Regions from separate parts of the Frankia alni ACN14a genome, predicted to be linked through region 1. Evidence: riboswitches for the same ligand, from Rfam matches in the RefSeq annotation. Region 1 holds a riboswitch; the other holds the start of a gene.
The links. Region 1 has a riboswitch for S-adenosylmethionine ahead of thrC (threonine synthase). Riboswitches for the same ligand answer to the same signal wherever they lie in the genome.

Region 1 (8,157 bases):
CGGTGGTGAGGAAGAGGCCGGCGATGGAGGCGGCGTTCTGCAGGGCGGAGCGGGTGACCTTGGCGGGGTCGATGATGCCGGTGGCGATGAGGTCGACGTACTCGCCGGTGGCGGCGTTGAGGCCGTGGCCGGTGGGCAGGTTGCGGACCTTGTCGACCACGACGCCGCCCTCGAGACCGCTGTTGAACGCGATCTGCTTGATCGGTGCCTCGAGCGCGAGGCGGACGATGTTCGCGCCGGTGGCCTCGTCGCCGGAGAGGTCGAGCTTCTCGAAGGCGGTGATCGAGGCCTGGAGCAGCGCGACGCCACCGCCGGCGACGATGCCTTCCTCGACGGCGGCCTTGGCGTTGGACACCGCGTCCTCGATGCGGTGCTTCTTCTCCTTCAGCTCGACCTCGGTGGCCGCGCCGACCTTGATGACCGCGACACCACCGGCGAGCTTCGCCAGCCGCTCCTGGAGCTTCTCCCGGTCGTAGTCGGAGTCGGACTTGTCGATCTCGTTGCGGATCTGGCTGACCCGGCCGGCGATCTGGTCGGGGTCACCGGAGCCCTCGACGACCGTCGTCTCGTCCTTCGTCACCACGATCTTCCGGGCGCGGCCCAACAGGTCCAGCGAGGTGCTCTCCAGCTTCAGACCGACGTCCTCGGAGATGACCTGACCGCCGGTGAGGATCGCGATGTCACCGAGGATCGCCTTACGGCGGTCACCGAAGCCGGGGGCCTTGACCGCGACGCTCTTGAACGTGCCGCGGATCTTGTTGACGACGAGGGTCGCCAACGCCTCACCCTCGACGTCCTCGGAGATGATGACCAGCGGCTTGCTGGTCTGCATGACCTTCTCCAGCAGGGGGAGGAGGTCCTTCACCGCGGCGATCTTGCTGTTGACGATGAGGATGTAGGGGTCGTCGAGGACGGCTTCCTGACGGTCGGCGTCGGTGACGAAGTAGGGGGAGATGTAGCCCTTGTCGAAGCGCATGCCCTCGGTGAGCTCGAGTTCGAGGCCGAAGGTGTTGCTTTCCTCGACGGTGACGACGCCTTCCTTGCCGACCTTGTCCAGCGCCTCGGCGATCAGGCCGCCGATCGCGGAGTCACCGGCGGAGATCGAGGCGGTCGAGGCGATCTGCTCCTTGGTCTCGACCTCCTTGGCCTGCTTCGACAGCTCCTCGGAGACCCGCTCGACGGCGACCTCGATGCCCTTCTTCAGGCCCAGGGGGTTCGCACCGGCGGCCACGTTGCGCAGACCCTCACGCACCAGGGCCTGGGCCAGGATCGTCGCGGTGGTGGTGCCGTCACCCGCGACGTCGTTGGTCTTCTTCGCGACTTCCTTGACGAGCTCCGCACCGATCTTCTCGTACGGGTCCTCGAGCTCGATCTCCTTGGCGATGCTCACACCGTCGTTGGTGATCGTGGGGACGCCCCACTTCTTCTCCAGAACGACGTTGCGACCCTTCGGACCGAGCGTGACCTTGACCGCATCGGCCAGCTGGTTCATGCCGCGCTCCAGGCCGCGCCGAGCCTCCTCATCGAAGGCAATGATCTTCGGCATGGTTTCTGGGTCCTCCCAGTGGGATGGCAGGTTCGATGGCCTGGCCACAACGACGCCCGCGACGGACGGCTCCCGCCGGCTCCGACCTCGGTGCAACCACCGTGGACGCCGGGCGGAACGGGCAGCCTCGCCGTTTCAGCCTTGGCACTCCCTAGGTGAGAGTGCCAAGTCCTGTTTAGCACTCGGCATGGGAGAGTGCAAGCTCGCCGCCGCTTCTCCGTGTTGCGCACCGCGGCCTCCACGGCCCGCTGCGCGACCGGGCGCGGCACGGCGACGCCCCCGGTCAGGCCGCGTGGCAGGGCCGCGACGCGCCGGCTGCCGGCCCGGTGTCGGCCAGCCGACAGGCCGCGGCATCGGCGCCGGGCGCCGGGGCGGTCAGTGTCGCCGAGGCCGGCGGGGTCAGTCGTCGCCGAGGCCGGCGGCCTCGAAGGCACGCAGCGACGGCTTGATGGTGGCCGTCGGGCCGCCGGTCTCGACCAGCGGGTCGAGGGTCTTCAGCCCGTCGCCGGTGTTGTAGATGACGGTCTCGGCGGCCGGGTCGAGCAGACCCTCGCGCAGCAGGCGGCGCAGGTTCGCGACCGTGACGCCGCCGGCGGTCTCGCCGAAGATGCCCTCGGTACGGGCCAGCAGCCGCATGCCCTCGAGGATCTCGTCGTCGCTGACGTCCGTGATCGCACCGCCGGTGCGGCGGGCGACGTCGAGGGCGTACGGGCCGTCGGCCGGGTTGCCGATGGACAGCGACTTGGCGATCGTCGACGGTCGCACCGGGGCAACCGTGTCGACCCCGCGGGCGAACGCCGCGGCCACCGGGTTGCAGCCGGCGGCCTGCGCGCCGAAGACCCGGTACGGCGTCGGCTCCACCAGGCCCAGCTTGCCGAGCTCGCCGAACGCCTTGTCGACCTTGGTCAGCAGGGAGCCGGACGCGATCGGCACGACGACCTGCTCGGGAAGCCGCCAGCCGAGCTGCTCGGCGACCTCGTAACCCAGCGTCTTGGAGCCCTCGGCGTAGAACGGGCGGACGTTGACGTTGACGAACGCCCACTCGTACTCGCCGGCCAGCTCGCTGCACAGCCGGTTGACATCGTCGTAGTTGCCCTGGATCGCGACGAGGGTCCCGCCGTACACGCCGGTGGAGACGGTCTTGCCGGCCTCCAGGTCGTGCGGCACCAGCACCACCGAGCGCAGCCCGGCCCCGGCGGCGTGCGCGGCCACGGACTGGGCGAGGTTGCCGGTCGAGGCGCAGGCCACCGTGGTGAAGCCGAGCTCGCGGGCGGCGCTCAGCGCCACCGAGACGACGCGGTCCTTGAACGAGTGCGTCGGGTTGGCGCTGTCGTCCTTGACGTAGAGGGTCTTCATCCCCAGCTCGGCGGCCAGGCGCGGGGCCGGGCGCAGCGGCGTCCAGCCGGCGCCGAGCGACACCCGGCGCGCCGGGTCGTGCCCCGCGGGCAGCAGGCCGACGTAGCGCCACAGGTTGGCCGGCCCACGCTCGATGGACTCCCGGGTGACCCGGCCGAGCAGGTCGGGGTCGTAGGAGATCTCCAGCGGGGCGAAGCACTCCACGCACACGTGGGACGGGGAGAGGGGGTAGGTGGCGCCGCAGTGGCGACAGGACAGTCCGACCGCGGGGTTCGCGACGTCGAGGGCGGGAGTGTCGGCACGCTCGGGCGCGAGAGTCATGAAGAAGCTCCTCATCTTTCCCGGGGCAACCTGCCACGGGTCGGAATTAGCACCTGCCACGCATCGGATGCGGGTGGTTGCCGGGGCTTCACTGGGCCGTTCCCTCTGCCCCTCTGGATGAGCCAGATGAAGTTGTCTGTCCGTACTGTAGACCGAGTGCCGGAGATCGTGCACCGGTGTTTCGTGGTTCACGCTCATGAGATCGTGTTTCGTCGGGTGCGGCCCGCCGCGGCCCCACAATGTTCATCGACGTTCCTCGGCGCCCCGGGCACGGTCACCGGGGCCGGGCACGTCCACCGGCACCGGGAACGCCGGACCGCGTCCGGCGACCGCCGCTCGCGCCCGGTGCCCGGGCGGTCGGTGCCGGCGGGCCGACCCACCTTGCAGACCAGGGAGTCCGTGACAGTGAGTATTCGCGTCGTCTACACCGATCTCGACGGCACGATGGTCGGCCCGAAGGGCTGCTTCTTCCGCGCCGAGGGCGGGGCGATCACCCTGGACCCGGCGCAGGCGCTCGCCGAGCTGCACGCGGCCGGCATCGCGCTGGTGCTGGTCAGCGGCCGCACTCGGCCCCAGCTCGTCGAGGCGGCGCAGATCTTCGGCGCGGACGGCTTCATCGGGGAGCTCGGCGCCATCGTCGGCTGGAACGACGGGCGGGACAGCGAGATCCTGCGCGGCGCCATGCCGCCGGACTTCGACCAGGTCCCCGCGTCGCTGCTCGACCGGCTGATCGAGAACTACCCGGGCCGCCTGGAGCTGCACACCCCCTGGCACGCCGGCCGCGAGGTCGACGTCATGCTCCGCGGTCGCATCGACGTCCCCGAGGTCGACGGCTGGCTCGCCGAGACCGGTTTCGCCTGGTTGAGCATGCGTGACAACGGTCTGATCTCGCCCGCCCACATGCCCGGGCTGGGCGTCGCGCCGCACGTCTACCACCTCGTCCCCGACGGGGTGGGCAAGGGCGACGCGGTGGCCTACGACCTCAAACGGCGCGGCGTGTCCCCGGCCGAGGCGATCGCGATCGGCGACTCGGCCAGCGACCTGGCGATGGCCCCGCATGTCGGCCGCATGCACCTGGTCGCCAACGCGCTTCGCCACCCCGACATCACCGCCCTGCTCGAGCGGTACGACAACGTCACCGTCGAGGCGGGCACGGTCGGCGCGGGGTGGGCGAGCGCCGTGCGCACGGCCGTCGCCGCCTGACCCGCTCGCCGGCAGCGCCCCTCCTGTTCCAGGCGCGTTCGCAGGCGGTTCGATGCTGGTTCACGGCCGGTCCGACGCTGGTTCACGGCCGGTCCGACGCCGGTTCAGGGAGGGTTCGCCCGGTGTTGGCCGACCGGACGGTGTTCGGACACCGGACGGACGATCTCCGGCCATATCCGCCGGAATCCGCGCCGGATGGCCGCGGTGTGGCCGGCGGTCCGGCCTGGAAGGCCGCCCGGATGGCCTACCCTCCGCAGTGTGCAGCGGACGCGGGAAGCCGAGCAGGGCACGTCGGGGGGTCCTTCACCGCTGGGGACGGCGCGGGTGCTGGTCGCCTCCAACCGGGGGCCGGTCGCCTTCGCCACCGGTGACAGCGGGGAGCTGGTGCTGCGCCGGGGGGCGGGCGGGCTGGTCAGCGGTCTGGGGCAGGCGGCGGCCGACGCCCCGCCCGACGCCCTGCCGATGGTCTGGGTGTGCGCCGCGCTCGGCGACGCCGACCGGCGCGCCGTGCGCGCCGCACCGGCCGGCCGGCTCGACCTCGCCGGCCACGACACCGGCGGCACGGCCGTGCGGATGCTCGACGTCGACCGGGTCGTGTTCGACCGGGCCTACAACGCGGTCGCGAACCGCATCCTGTGGTTCATCCAGCACCTGCTCTACGCCCCGGCCTCGCAGCCGGTGTTCGACCCGTCGTTCCGCCGCGACTGGGCGGCCTACGAGGCGTACAACGCGATGTTCGCCGAGGCGCTGGCGCACGAGGCCGCTCCGGGCGCCTCGGTGCTCGTCCAGGACTACCACCTGACCCTCGTCCCCGGGCAGCTGCGCCGGCTGCGCCCGGACCTGCGCATCGGCCACTTCAGCCACACCCCGTGGGCGCCGCCGGAGTACTTCCGGATGCTGCCCGACGACGTCGGCGAGCAGATCCTGCGCGGCATGCTCGGCGCCGACCGGCTGGGGTTCCTCACCGACGCGTGGGCCGACGCCTTCACCGAGTGCGCCCGCGGTCTGCTCGGTGTGCGGGTCGAGGGACGCTCGATCACGGTGGCGCCGCCCGCCGGGGCGGCGGGAGCCGGGCACACGGTGCGCATCGGCGTGCACCCGCTCGGCGTCGACGCCGACGAGCTGCGCGACCGGGCCGACGCGTCCGACGTCGCCGCCCGGGCCGCGGAGCTCGTCGAGCTGGCCGAGGGCAGGCGCCTGATCGTCCGGGTCGACCGCACCGAGCTGTCCAAGAACATCGTGCGCGGCCTCGCCGCCTACCGCGAGCTGCTGCGGACCCGCCCGGAGTGGCGCGGCAAGGTGATGCACCTCGTCTGCGCCTACCCGTCGCGGCACGACCTGCCGGAGTACCGCGAGTACACGGCCGCGGTGCAGCGGCTCGCCGCGGAGATCGAGGACGAGTTCGCCACCGACACGTGGCTGCCGCTGCGGTTGGAGATCACCGACGACTACCCGCGGTCGATCGCCGCGCTCTCGCTGGCCGAGGTGCTCGTCGTCAACCCGATCCGGGACGGGATGAACCTCGTCGCGAAGGAGGGGCCGGTCGTGTCGCGGCGCGACGCCGTGCTGGTGCTGTCCCGGGAGGCGGGGGCCTGCGCGGAGATGGGCAGGGCTGCGCTGGTGATCAACCCGTTCGACATCCAGGCGACGGCGCAGGCCCTGCACGCGGCGCTGACGATGCCCGCGGCCGACCGCCGGCGCCGCGCCGGCGAGCTCGCCGCCGTGGCGGGCCGGCTGCCACCGCGGGTCTGGTTCACCGACCAGCTCGACGCCCTCGCCGCCGACCGCCCCGACGCACCGATCAGCCGCCGAGACGCTCGATGAGCACCTCCAGCAGCGCGACCATGCCCGCGGGACCGCCGACGACCAGGTCGGCGCGCTCCCGCAACACGGCGGGGACCTCGGGGCTGTCGCTGCACACCGAGATGCCGGGCAGCCCGCCCGCCCGCATCTCGTCGACGGCGGAGAAGGCGGGCAGGTCGCCGTAGTCGTCCCCGGCGACGAGCACCGAGCGTGCTCCGCGGGCGGCGACGAGCTCGCGCAGCGCGCCCCCCTTGTCGTGGCCGGGCGGGCGCAGCTCCAGCACCTTCTTGCCGGGGGCGGCCTCCAGCCCGTGCTCCTCGGCCAGCGTCGTCAGCGCCGGGGCGAGCGCGGCCAGCGCCGCGTCCGGGTCGGCGGTGCGGCGCACGTGCACGACGAGCGCCTGGTGCTTGTCCTCGACGACCGTGCCGGCGGGGGCGTCGCGCAGCAGCTCGGGCAGCGCGGCGCGGACGGCGGCCACGCCCGGCAACGGCTCCGGGCTGGTGATCGCCCGGGACTGCGAATCCCACCGCTGCAGTCCGTACTGGCCGAGGATGACCAGCTCGCCGAGGTCGGAAAGCTTCTCCAGCCCGGTCAGCTCCAGCAGCGCGTCGACCGGCCGCCCGGTGATGATTGCCAGCGTGCCCACCGCGCGGGAGATGCGGCGCAGTGCCTCGATCGCCCCGGGTGCGGGGACGGCGTCGGCCGGGCGGGCGACGATCGGGGAGAGCGTGCCGTCGTAGTCGAGGGCGATCAGCGCGCGGTCGGGCGCGGTGAGCAGGGCGGCGAGCCCGGCACCCCCGGCGGGGGTGCGGGGCGCTGGCGTGCTGTGCGGGGCGGAATCGCTCACGGAGCCTTCCCGGGGTCGATGTCGTCGATGGTCGAGGGCCGGCGGACATTCCCACCGGGGGATGTCTCAGGCGGGACGATCACTGATCATTTTTCCGGGTCGGCGGGGAAGTCGCGAGTGATGACGAGGATCAGGGTGTCGGTGGAGACGATCCTCGTCTGCGAGCGAGGGACGATCTTCTCGATGCCCGGGACGGCGTCCTTGAGCGCCTGGGCGGCCGCGGCGTCGTCGTCGTCGTAGAACACCGTCGAGACCGGCACGTTGTAGACCGACTGGAAGTTCCCGGTCCGCTCGACGGTGAACCCGGCCGCCTCGACCCGCCCGGCCGCGACCTCCGCGAGGCCGGAGACCCGGGAGTTGTTCAGCACGACCACCGGCGCCGTCACGGTGGGCCGGTGGCTCTGCGCTGCCGGCGGCGGCGCGGGTGTCGGGGACGGCGGGCGCTCGGCGGGCGGCGTCGTCGCGGCCGGGCTCGGGCGGCGGGTCGGCGAGGCCGCGGGCGTCGTGCGGTGCGCCGAGGCCGACGGGCTCGGGCCGGCGTCGTCCGGGGTGTGGGCGGGCGCCGCGACCGGCTTCGGCCGCTCGGGGTCGGACGAGCCGTTGACCAGGTTCACCAGCAGGATGCCCGCGAGCACGGCGAGGACGGCGACGGCCCCCGCCGCCACGGCGTGCAGCCGGTCCGCGCGCCGGCCCGGGGGGCGGCGTCGCGGTGGCGCGCTCGTGCCATGCGTCATGCGGAGCTCTACTCCTCGTTCCGGTCCCGGCGGCCGGACCTGGCGGCCCGGCGCTGCTCGCGCAGCCGGCGCAGCCGCCGGACGAGCATCGGATCGGTGATCAGCGCCGCGTCCGAGTCGATCAGTCGATTGAGGATCTGGTAGTAGCGGGTCGAGGACAGGCCGAACTCGGCGCGGATCGCCTCCTCCTTCGCCCCCGGATGACGCCACCAGCCCTGCTCGAAGCGAAGAATGCGACGGTCGCGGTCGGACAGCTCCGCGGCCGGGGTGCTCGTCCGCCCGGGTTCCTCGGGCGGCAGGGGTTGAGCTGCCTGCACAGCGGGACCTCCTCGGGACGCATCCGGGAT
Region 2 (8,157 bases), 2.7 Mb from region 1:
CTGACCTGGTGAGGCGCCATGAGCCCGTTGGCCGAGATCGTCGCCATCACCGCCGTCTGCGTGGCGTCCGGCTGCCTCGGCAGCCTGCTGGGACTCGGCGGCGGCACCTTCGTCGTGCCGATCCTGACGCTGGCCTTCGGCCTCGACGTGCGCCTGGCGATCGGCGCCTCGGTGATCTCCGTGGTCGCCGGCAGCGCCGCGGCGTCACCGCGCTACCTCGACGAGGGCTTCGCGAACCTGCGCGTCGCGGTCACCCTGGAGGTGGCGACGGTGAGCGGCGCCGTCGCCGGTGCGCTGCTCGCCGGGCATCTCGGCGCCCGCACGCTGTACACGGTGTTCGGGGTCGTGCTGGCCTTCAGCGCGGTGCAGATGCTGCGCAACCGGCAGGACCGCGCCGGCGCGGCCGTGCCGGACGACCGCATCGCCGACGCCCTGAGCCTGCACGGCACCGGAACCGGAACCGGTGCAACCAGCACCAGCACCGGCACCAGCAGCGGCAGCGGCGCCGGCACCCGAACGGCCGCCGGTACGGTCGTTCGCGACGTCCGTCCCTACCGGGTCACTCGCACCGCGACCGGCCTGACCATGATGACCGCCGCCGGAGCGGTCAGCGGCCTGCTCGGCATCGGCTCGGGGGCGATGAAGGTGCCGGCCATGGACCTCGCGATGCGGCTACCGCTCAAGGTCTCGACGGCGACGAGCAACCTCATGATCGGGGTGACCGGCGCGGCGAGCGCCGTGGTCTACCTGCAGCGGGGCGACGTCGTGCCGGCCCTGGCCGGCGCGGTGGCGCTCGGGACCGTCGTGGGCGCGCACCTCGGGTCGCGGCTGCTGGCGGTGGTACCCGTCGGGGCGTTGCGAGTGATCTTCCTCGTTGTCCTGCTCGTCATCAGCGTCCAGATGCTGCTGCGGGGCCTCGCGTGAGGGCGCTCCAATCGCCTGACCGGCGGTCCACCGGCCGGGCGTCGGAGCCGACGTCGCCGGCGGGGGCACCCGAGGCGGGTGCCCGTCAGGTCGCGCTGGTGCTGCGGATCGGTGGGGCGCTCGGAGCCGCGCTGGTGCTCGCCGGGCTCACACTCGCCGTCGCCCAGGGCGGCGCGAGCTGGCTGCACGGCCCGGGCGGGGATCCCCTCGGCGCCGACGCGGCGATGCGGCTGACCGACCTCAGTGGCGGGCTGCGCCACGGGCGGGCCGGCGCGGTCATCCTGCTCGGCACGATCGTCCTGGCGGCGACGCCGGCCGCCGGCGTGATCGCGGCCGGACTCGCCTGGTTGCGGGCGCGCCGGGGGTGGCTGGTCGGCGCAGCCGTCGTCGTGCTGCTACTGCTCGTCCTCGCCGGTGCCCTCGGCGCCGCCGAGTAGCGCGGCGGACGCTCAGCCGGCGCCGCTGGAGCGTCGGCGACGCGATGTGCGCGTGTCTGAGGGACAGTCCACGCGGCTGGACGCGGCCGCGTCCAGCCGGCAGGCCGATGCGCCTGCCGGCCGACCGGATGTCCATCGCCGATCCTCCCGCGCGGCGACGGCGAAATTCCATCGACAGCCGCGGGTGGGACGAGCATCGTGATCGCCGTGACCGACGAAGGCCCCGCGGCGACCCGCGGCGTGGTGCGCACCTACGACGCCGAGCGGGGCTGGGGCGTGATCGACGCGCCGGAAGTCCCGGGCGGCTGCTGGGTCCACTACTCGATGATCGAGATGGACGGCTACCGGGACCTCGTCGCGGGCAGGCAGGTGACGTTCCGCTGGGAGCCGGTTGCCAACCAGGACGGCTACCGGTTCCGGGCGCTCACCGTGTGGCCCGGGACGGGGTCGCAGGCCGCCGAGAAGGCGTGACCGTGCACGACGCGCCGCGAACCGCCCCCTGAAACGGACCTGGTTGTCTGGCCCGGCCTTACGTGGGGGTCGCGGGCCTTCAGCGGCCTACGCGCTCGTGGTGGGCACGCCGCAATACTCACCGCCTTTCGCCAGCAGACGCACCGCCGCGACGGCAGCGCCGCGGACGCCCACGTGATTCCGAGCTTTGCTAAGGTTTCTCCCACGTCTTGAGTGCCAGCGTTCAGCCCCGGCTTGCTGGCCGGCAACCCTCCTTATGCAGCGGGGTGCCCCGGGTGGTGACGAGGCCGCGGCAACCCCGCCGACGGCAAGTGCCGACCCTGTGAGGGTCCTACCAGGAGCGATGATGACGTCGATCATCTCTGCCGTGTCCCCGTCCCCTGCCCGGCAGGCCTGCCCCGACCAGCCGACCGGGCAGCGGATCGGCCGGGCACCCACCGGCGGCGAGCCCGCGGGTCACGAGCCCGCGGGTCACGAGCTCAAGGATCACGAGCTCACGGGCGCCGCCGAACTTTCGGACGCCCATCGGGTGCAGGGTGACCCGCCCGGTGCGCTGCTGGCGGTGCAGGGAGCGGGGCTGGGCGTGCCGCTGGTGGGCGGCGGCTGGGCGGAGTACGTCAACCTCGACCACGCGGCGAGCGCGCCGTGCCTGACCACGGTGGCCGAGCACGTCGCCCGGCTGCTGCCCTACTCGGCGAGCGTGCACCGCGGCGCCGGCTTCGCCTCCCAGGTGTGCACGACCCTCTACGAGGGCGCCCGGCGCGACGTCGCCCAGTTCGTCGGCGCCCGCGACGGTGACCTCACCGTGTTCACCCGCAACACCACCGATGCCGTGAACCTGCTCGCCCGGTGCCTGCCCGCCGCCGACGTGGCCGGCGGGGTCGTCGTGTTCGACGTGGAGCATCACGCGAACCTGCTGCCCTGGCGCGCCCGCGCGGGCTACCGGACCGTTGCCGCCCGGTCGACCCTGGCCGAGAGCCTCGCCGCGCTCGAGGCCGAGCTGAGGGCCGCGCCGACGGCCCTGCTCGCGGTGACCGGTGCCTCCAACGTCACCGGGGAGACGCCCCCGCTGGCCCGGCTCGCCCGCCTGGCCCACCGCGCCGGCGCACGCATCTTCGTCGACGCCGCCCAGCTCGCCCCGCACCGGCGCCTCGACATGGCCGCTGACGACGTCGACTACCTGGCGTTCTCCGGGCACAAGCTGTACGCGCCGTTCGGCGCAGGAGTGCTGGTTGGGCGGGCCGACTGGCTCGACGCCGCGCCCCCCTACCTGGCCGGCGGCGGCGCCGTCCGCGAGGTGAGCACCGACGCCGTCGACTGGGCCACCGGCGCGGCCCGGCACGAGGCCGGCACCCCCAACCTCGCCGGCGCGACCGCGATCGCCGCCGCGTGCCGCACGCTCGCCGCGCTCCCCCCGGGCGCCTGGGAACGCCACGAGGCGGGCCTGCGCGCGCGGCTGCTCGACGGGCTCGACGGGCTCGACGGTGTCGTGATCCACCGCATCTGGTCCGACCCCGAGACCATCCCGAACAGCACTGGCGGCCGGCGTACCGGTGACGGCGCCTGGCAGGACGCGGTCGGCGTCGTCACGTTCTCGTTGCCCGGGCACGACCCGGCCCGGGTGTCGGCGTACCTGTCGGCCGAGCACGGCATCGGGGTGCGCGCCGGCCGATTCTGCGCGCACCCGCTGCTGGCTCGGCTGGGTGCGCCGGGCGGGGCGCTGCGCGCCAGCATCGGCGTGGGCACGACCGCCCACCACATCGATCGACTGATCGCCGCGGTGGCACGGTACCTGCGGGTCGGGCCCGGCTGGGGCTACGCCCTGCGCGACGGGCAGTGGCAGCCGACCCCGGACGATCGGCGGCTGCCGGACTGGGCCGAGGAGTACGCGGCCGCGGCCGTCCACGACCTCCCGGCCGCGCCCTGCGGGACCTGACGACCTCGGCGACCCGGCGCCGGCCGGCTCCGGGCGGTCAGGGCCACCGTCCGTCCGGGGCCTGGCGGACGCTCCCGGTCGGACGCTCCCGGGCGGTTGGCGGCTCGCCCACCATGCGCCGGGTCACGCCGAGGCCCGGGCCTCCGGGTCGGGCTCCTGGGTGACCGCCACCAGCAGCTCCTCGGCGCTGGACGGGACGAGTCCGTCCGACCTGCCGGCGAAGTAGCGGCGGGCGAGGCTCGCCGCCGACACGTGCCGTGCGCCGCTCAGGCCGGCGTCGCGGGCCAGCGCCAGCATCTCCTCCGGAACGAAGAAGCTGATGAAGGGCGTGCCGGCGGCACGCGCGGCGCGCTCGGTCGCCTCCCGCACGGGACGTTCCGCCGGTTCGACGAGCTCCAGCGGCAGCATGAACGACATGGCCAGGGTGGAGCCGGGGGCAAGGGCCGCGACCTGGCGCAGCGTGGCCGCGGTCGCGTCCCTGGTGAGGTACATGACGACGCCGGCGGAGGCGACCACCGCCGGGCGACCCGCGTCGAAACCGGCGCCCACCAGGCCCTGCCACCACGACTCGCCCGCCTCGAAGTCCACGGGCACGAACCGCAACCAGGGCGGGACGCCGAAACCGAGCTCGGTCAGCCGCCGCCGCTTCCACTCCTGCGGACCCGGCCGGTCGACCTCGAACACCCGCATGCCGGCGGCGAGCTGCGGCCGACGTTGGGCGAAGGTGTCCAGGCCGGCACCGAGGATGACGTACTGGTCGACGCCGAGGCCGGCCTGCTCGACGACCAGATCCTCGATGACACGTGCCCGCGCCACGATGGAGGCCCGGGTGCGGCGGGTGGTGGAGGGGTCCATGTCCGGGCGGCGCGGCCATCCGTCGGCCGGGGCCGCCAGCCGCAGGCCGAGCTCGTCCTCGAACACGTGCGGCGGCGGGTCGGCCTGGACGTGGACAGCCCGCCACAACGCGACCCGCACCGCCGTGCTGTCCGGCTCCGCGGTTCGCAGCCCGTTGGTCATCATGCCGCTCCTCTCGACGATCCGTCTGCGGCGGCGCCCGGTGTAGTGCTTCACCGCGCGGATGGGCCTCAGCGCGCGAGCGCACGTCGATCGATTCGGGTGGCCGCTTGGTAGGATGCTAGCATTCTAAGATGTACCGAGCTCGCCCAGAGACGCACAATGTTCCCGGCCGAGGAGGCGACCCATCGCCGGAGGGAACGCCCGAGGCGCGCGCCGAACCCGGCACGGGGTGCTCCTCCGACGACGGGACGTAGAGAGCACCGGCGCCACACGGCCCGATCACGACCCAGGGTTACAGCTTTCCGCACCCATGGTCACCGTGGTCGAAACTCACCTTTTATCGACCCGAAACCCCCCGTCGACCGCCGAGCTGGACAGTGTTGGCGTGATGAACATCGGAACGTCCGCGGACGCCACCTGGCGTGGCGCGGTCGCCCGGTGCCCCAAGACGATGGAGCACGGCCCCTGCGGAGGGGTCCGGTCCGACGGTCGCTGCGAGGTCCCGGATTTCGGTCGGTGCCCCTTCCTGGACGCCCTCGCCGCCTGGCCGTACCCCGCCCCGCCCGCCGTCGCCCCGTCGCTCGTCGCCCCGCCAGTGGCCGCCGGATCCGTCGCGGCCTTGTCCCCGGCCGTTCCTGCGTCCGACGCGCCGGACGCCGCGAGCCGACCGGCCCTCTCCGCACCGGCCCGGCCCGCACCGGCCCGCGCCGCCGCGGCGGCGGCGTTCGTCGCGGCCGCGGCGGTGCGACCGGTGATCGTGGCCGACCTGCCGGCGGCGGCGCTGTCCGCGGACAGCCTGCGCGCGTGCGGCGCCCAGCTCGCACCGGTGGCCGACGCCTGCCTCATCGGCGATCACGGCGATGCCCGCGTCCAGTTCCCACCGTCCTACCGGGCCCGGCTGCTGACCGACGCCGGCGTGCCCGTCTGGGCCGGGATCAACTGCCGGGACCGCAACCGGGTGGCGATCGAGGGGGAGATCGCCGCCTGCGTCGACGCCGGCGTGACCGGACTGCACTGCGTGACCGGCGATCATCCGGCGCTCGGTCACCGCGCCGACGCGGTCGGCGTGTTCGAGCTGGACAGCGTGGACGTCGTCGGCCTGGCCCGGGACCGCGGGGCGCTGGTCTCGGTGGCACACGCGCCGGCCGCACCGCCCGTCTCCCGCCGGACCTCCCGCCTGCTCGCCAAGGCCGACGCCGGAGCCGAGGTGGTGTTCGTCGACCACTGCGGCGGCCCGGCGGCGGTCGGCGACGCGGTGGCCGAGCTGCGCGCGGCCGGGTTCGGCGGCCTCGCGCTGGCCTGCGTGCCGGTCGTGACGAGTGCCGCGACCGCCACCGTCGTCGCGTCGTTCGCCGGCGGCCGCCTGCCGGCCGGCTACCTGGAGGAGATCATGGCCGCGGACGATCCGCACGCCGCCGGTACGCGCGCCGCCACGAAGCTCGCCGGCCGGCTGCTCGACCTGCCCGGCGTCGACGGGATCAATCTCTCCGGTGGCGCGCAGCCGGGCCACGAACCGGCGGCGGCCCGCGCGACCGCCGAGATCGCCCGCCGCATCGTCGGCACCCGGGCACGGACGTCATGAGCTGGCTTCGCGGCGCGATGACCGCGCACGGCGGCGTCGTGGACGTCGAGCTGTCGGGCGGCGTCATCGGGCGGGTCGTCCCGAGCGGCGCGGGCGCCGAGGTCGTCCGGGTCGGCCCGGGTGACGTCGACCTGACCGGCCAGGTGCTGCTGGCGTCGTTCGTGGAGCCGCATGCGCATCTGGACAAGGCGCTCACCGCGTCGCTGGCCCGCAACGTCACCGGTGATCTCGCCGGCGCGATCGCGGCGATCCAGACCCTGCTGCCCGCCTCCACGGTCGAGGACTTCACGACCCGGGCCGAGGCGGCGCTGCGCATCCAGCTCGCGATGGGCACCACCCACGTCCGCACGCATGTCAACGTCGGGGTGCAGTCGGGCATGCGGGCGCTGGAGGCGCTCGTCGACGTGCGGGAACGCTGGCGCGGCCTGGTCGACCTGCAGCTCGTCGCTCTCGTGTCCAACCCGCTGGACGGCCAGCCCGGCCGCGACCTGCGCCGCGCGCTGGCCGAGGGAGCCGACGTGGCCGGCGGCTGTCCGCACCTCGACCCGGAGCCGCACCGCGCGGTCGCGATCTGCCTGGACGCGGCCGGTGAGGCCGGCCGACCACTGGACCTGCACACCGACGAGACCCTCGACCCGCGACTGCTCACCCTCGCCACGCTCGCCGACCTGGTCGGCCGCACCGGTTTCCCGCACGGCGTGACGGCGAGCCACTGCGTCAGCCTCGCGATGCAGCCCCCGGACGTGCAGGTCCGGGTCGCCGAGCAGGTCGCCGCCGCCGGCATCGCCGTCGTCGCGCTGCCCCAGACCAACCTGTTTCTGCAGGGCCGCAACCACGCGGTCGGCACCCCGCGCGGGCTGACCGCCGTCGCGCCGCTGCGCCGCGCCGGGGTGACCGTGGCGGCGGGCGGCGACAACCTGCGCGACCCGTTCAACCTCGTCGGCCGCGGCGACGCGCTGGAAACCGCGTCGCTGATGGTCACCTGCGGGCATCTCACCCCGGACGAGGCGCTGGCATCGGTGAGCGACGCGCCGCGGCGCGCCCTCGGCCTGCCGGCCGTCTCGCTCGCGCCGGGCAGCCCGGCCGACCTGGTCGCGCTGCCCGCGGCGAACGCCCTCGAGGCGCTGGCCGCGGCCGGCGAGCAGCGAACCGTCTGGCGGGCCGGCCGGATCGTGGCCCGCACCACCGTGCACGCCGAACTCGCCGAACCACAGCGACCGGCCCCGCGCGCCGAGCCGGTCCGGCGCCCCGGGACCGAGCCGTACGACGCCCAACCGGACCAGTGGGAGGCCGCATCATGACGATCGCCGACACCACCGCCGCCGACACCACCCCCGCCGACGCCACCACCGCAGCCAACTCCGCCGGAGCCGACGCACCGGCCCTGCACTTCGCGGGGGTACGCAAGCGGTTCCGGGACGGCACCGTCGCGCTCACCGACACCGACCTGACGATCCACCCCGGCGAGTTCGTCTCGATCGTCGGACCGTCGGGGTGCGGCAAGAGCACCCTGCTGCGCATCGCCAGCGGACTGGACGAGGCCACCGCCGGAACCGTCGACGTGGCCTCGACGAACGTCGGCTACGTCTTCCAGGACGCCACCCTGCTGCCGTGGCGCACCGTGCACGACAACGTGCGGCTGTTCGCCGAGCTGGAGCATCTCGACAAGGCCGAACGCGAACGCCGGGTCGCCGACGCGATCAGCCTCGTCGGCCTCACCGGCTTCGAGAAGCACCTGCCCCACGAACTGTCCGGCGGCATGCGGATGCGCACGTCGCTGGCCCGCTCGC

Region 2: it holds a riboswitch for S-adenosylmethionine, as region 1 does, so the genes downstream of both, FRAAL_RS18565 (aminotransferase class V-fold PLP-dependent enzyme) here and thrC (threonine synthase) in region 1, are expected to answer to the same signal.

What each region holds. Positions count from the first base shown of each region.
Region 1 covers NC_008278.1:7,300,547-7,308,703, reverse strand. Annotated here, with positions in the region: gene groL (chaperonin GroEL) at 1-1,546, opposite strand, end outside; gene thrC (threonine synthase) at 1,946-3,223, opposite strand; SAM riboswitch class I at 3,232-3,347, opposite strand; gene FRAAL_RS29250 (HAD hydrolase family protein) at 3,629-4,426, shown strand; gene FRAAL_RS29245 (alpha,alpha-trehalose-phosphate synthase (UDP-forming)) at 4,751-6,250, shown strand; gene otsB (trehalose-phosphatase) at 6,228-7,076, opposite strand; gene FRAAL_RS29235 (LytR C-terminal domain-containing protein) at 7,163-7,810, opposite strand; gene FRAAL_RS29230 (DUF3263 domain-containing protein) at 7,819-8,127, opposite strand.
Region 2 covers NC_008278.1:4,607,163-4,615,319, forward strand. Annotated here, with positions in the region: gene FRAAL_RS18550 (sulfite exporter TauE/SafE family protein) at 19-924, shown strand; gene FRAAL_RS18555 (DUF1634 domain-containing protein) at 921-1,361, shown strand; gene FRAAL_RS18560 (cold shock domain-containing protein) at 1,569-1,832, shown strand; SAM riboswitch class IV at 2,038-2,152, shown strand; gene FRAAL_RS18565 (aminotransferase class V-fold PLP-dependent enzyme) at 2,200-3,768, shown strand; gene FRAAL_RS18570 (class I SAM-dependent methyltransferase) at 3,892-4,788, opposite strand; gene FRAAL_RS18575 (methylenetetrahydrofolate reductase C-terminal domain-containing protein) at 5,174-6,367, shown strand; gene FRAAL_RS18580 (amidohydrolase family protein) at 6,364-7,668, shown strand; gene FRAAL_RS18585 (ABC transporter ATP-binding protein) at 7,665-8,157, shown strand, end outside.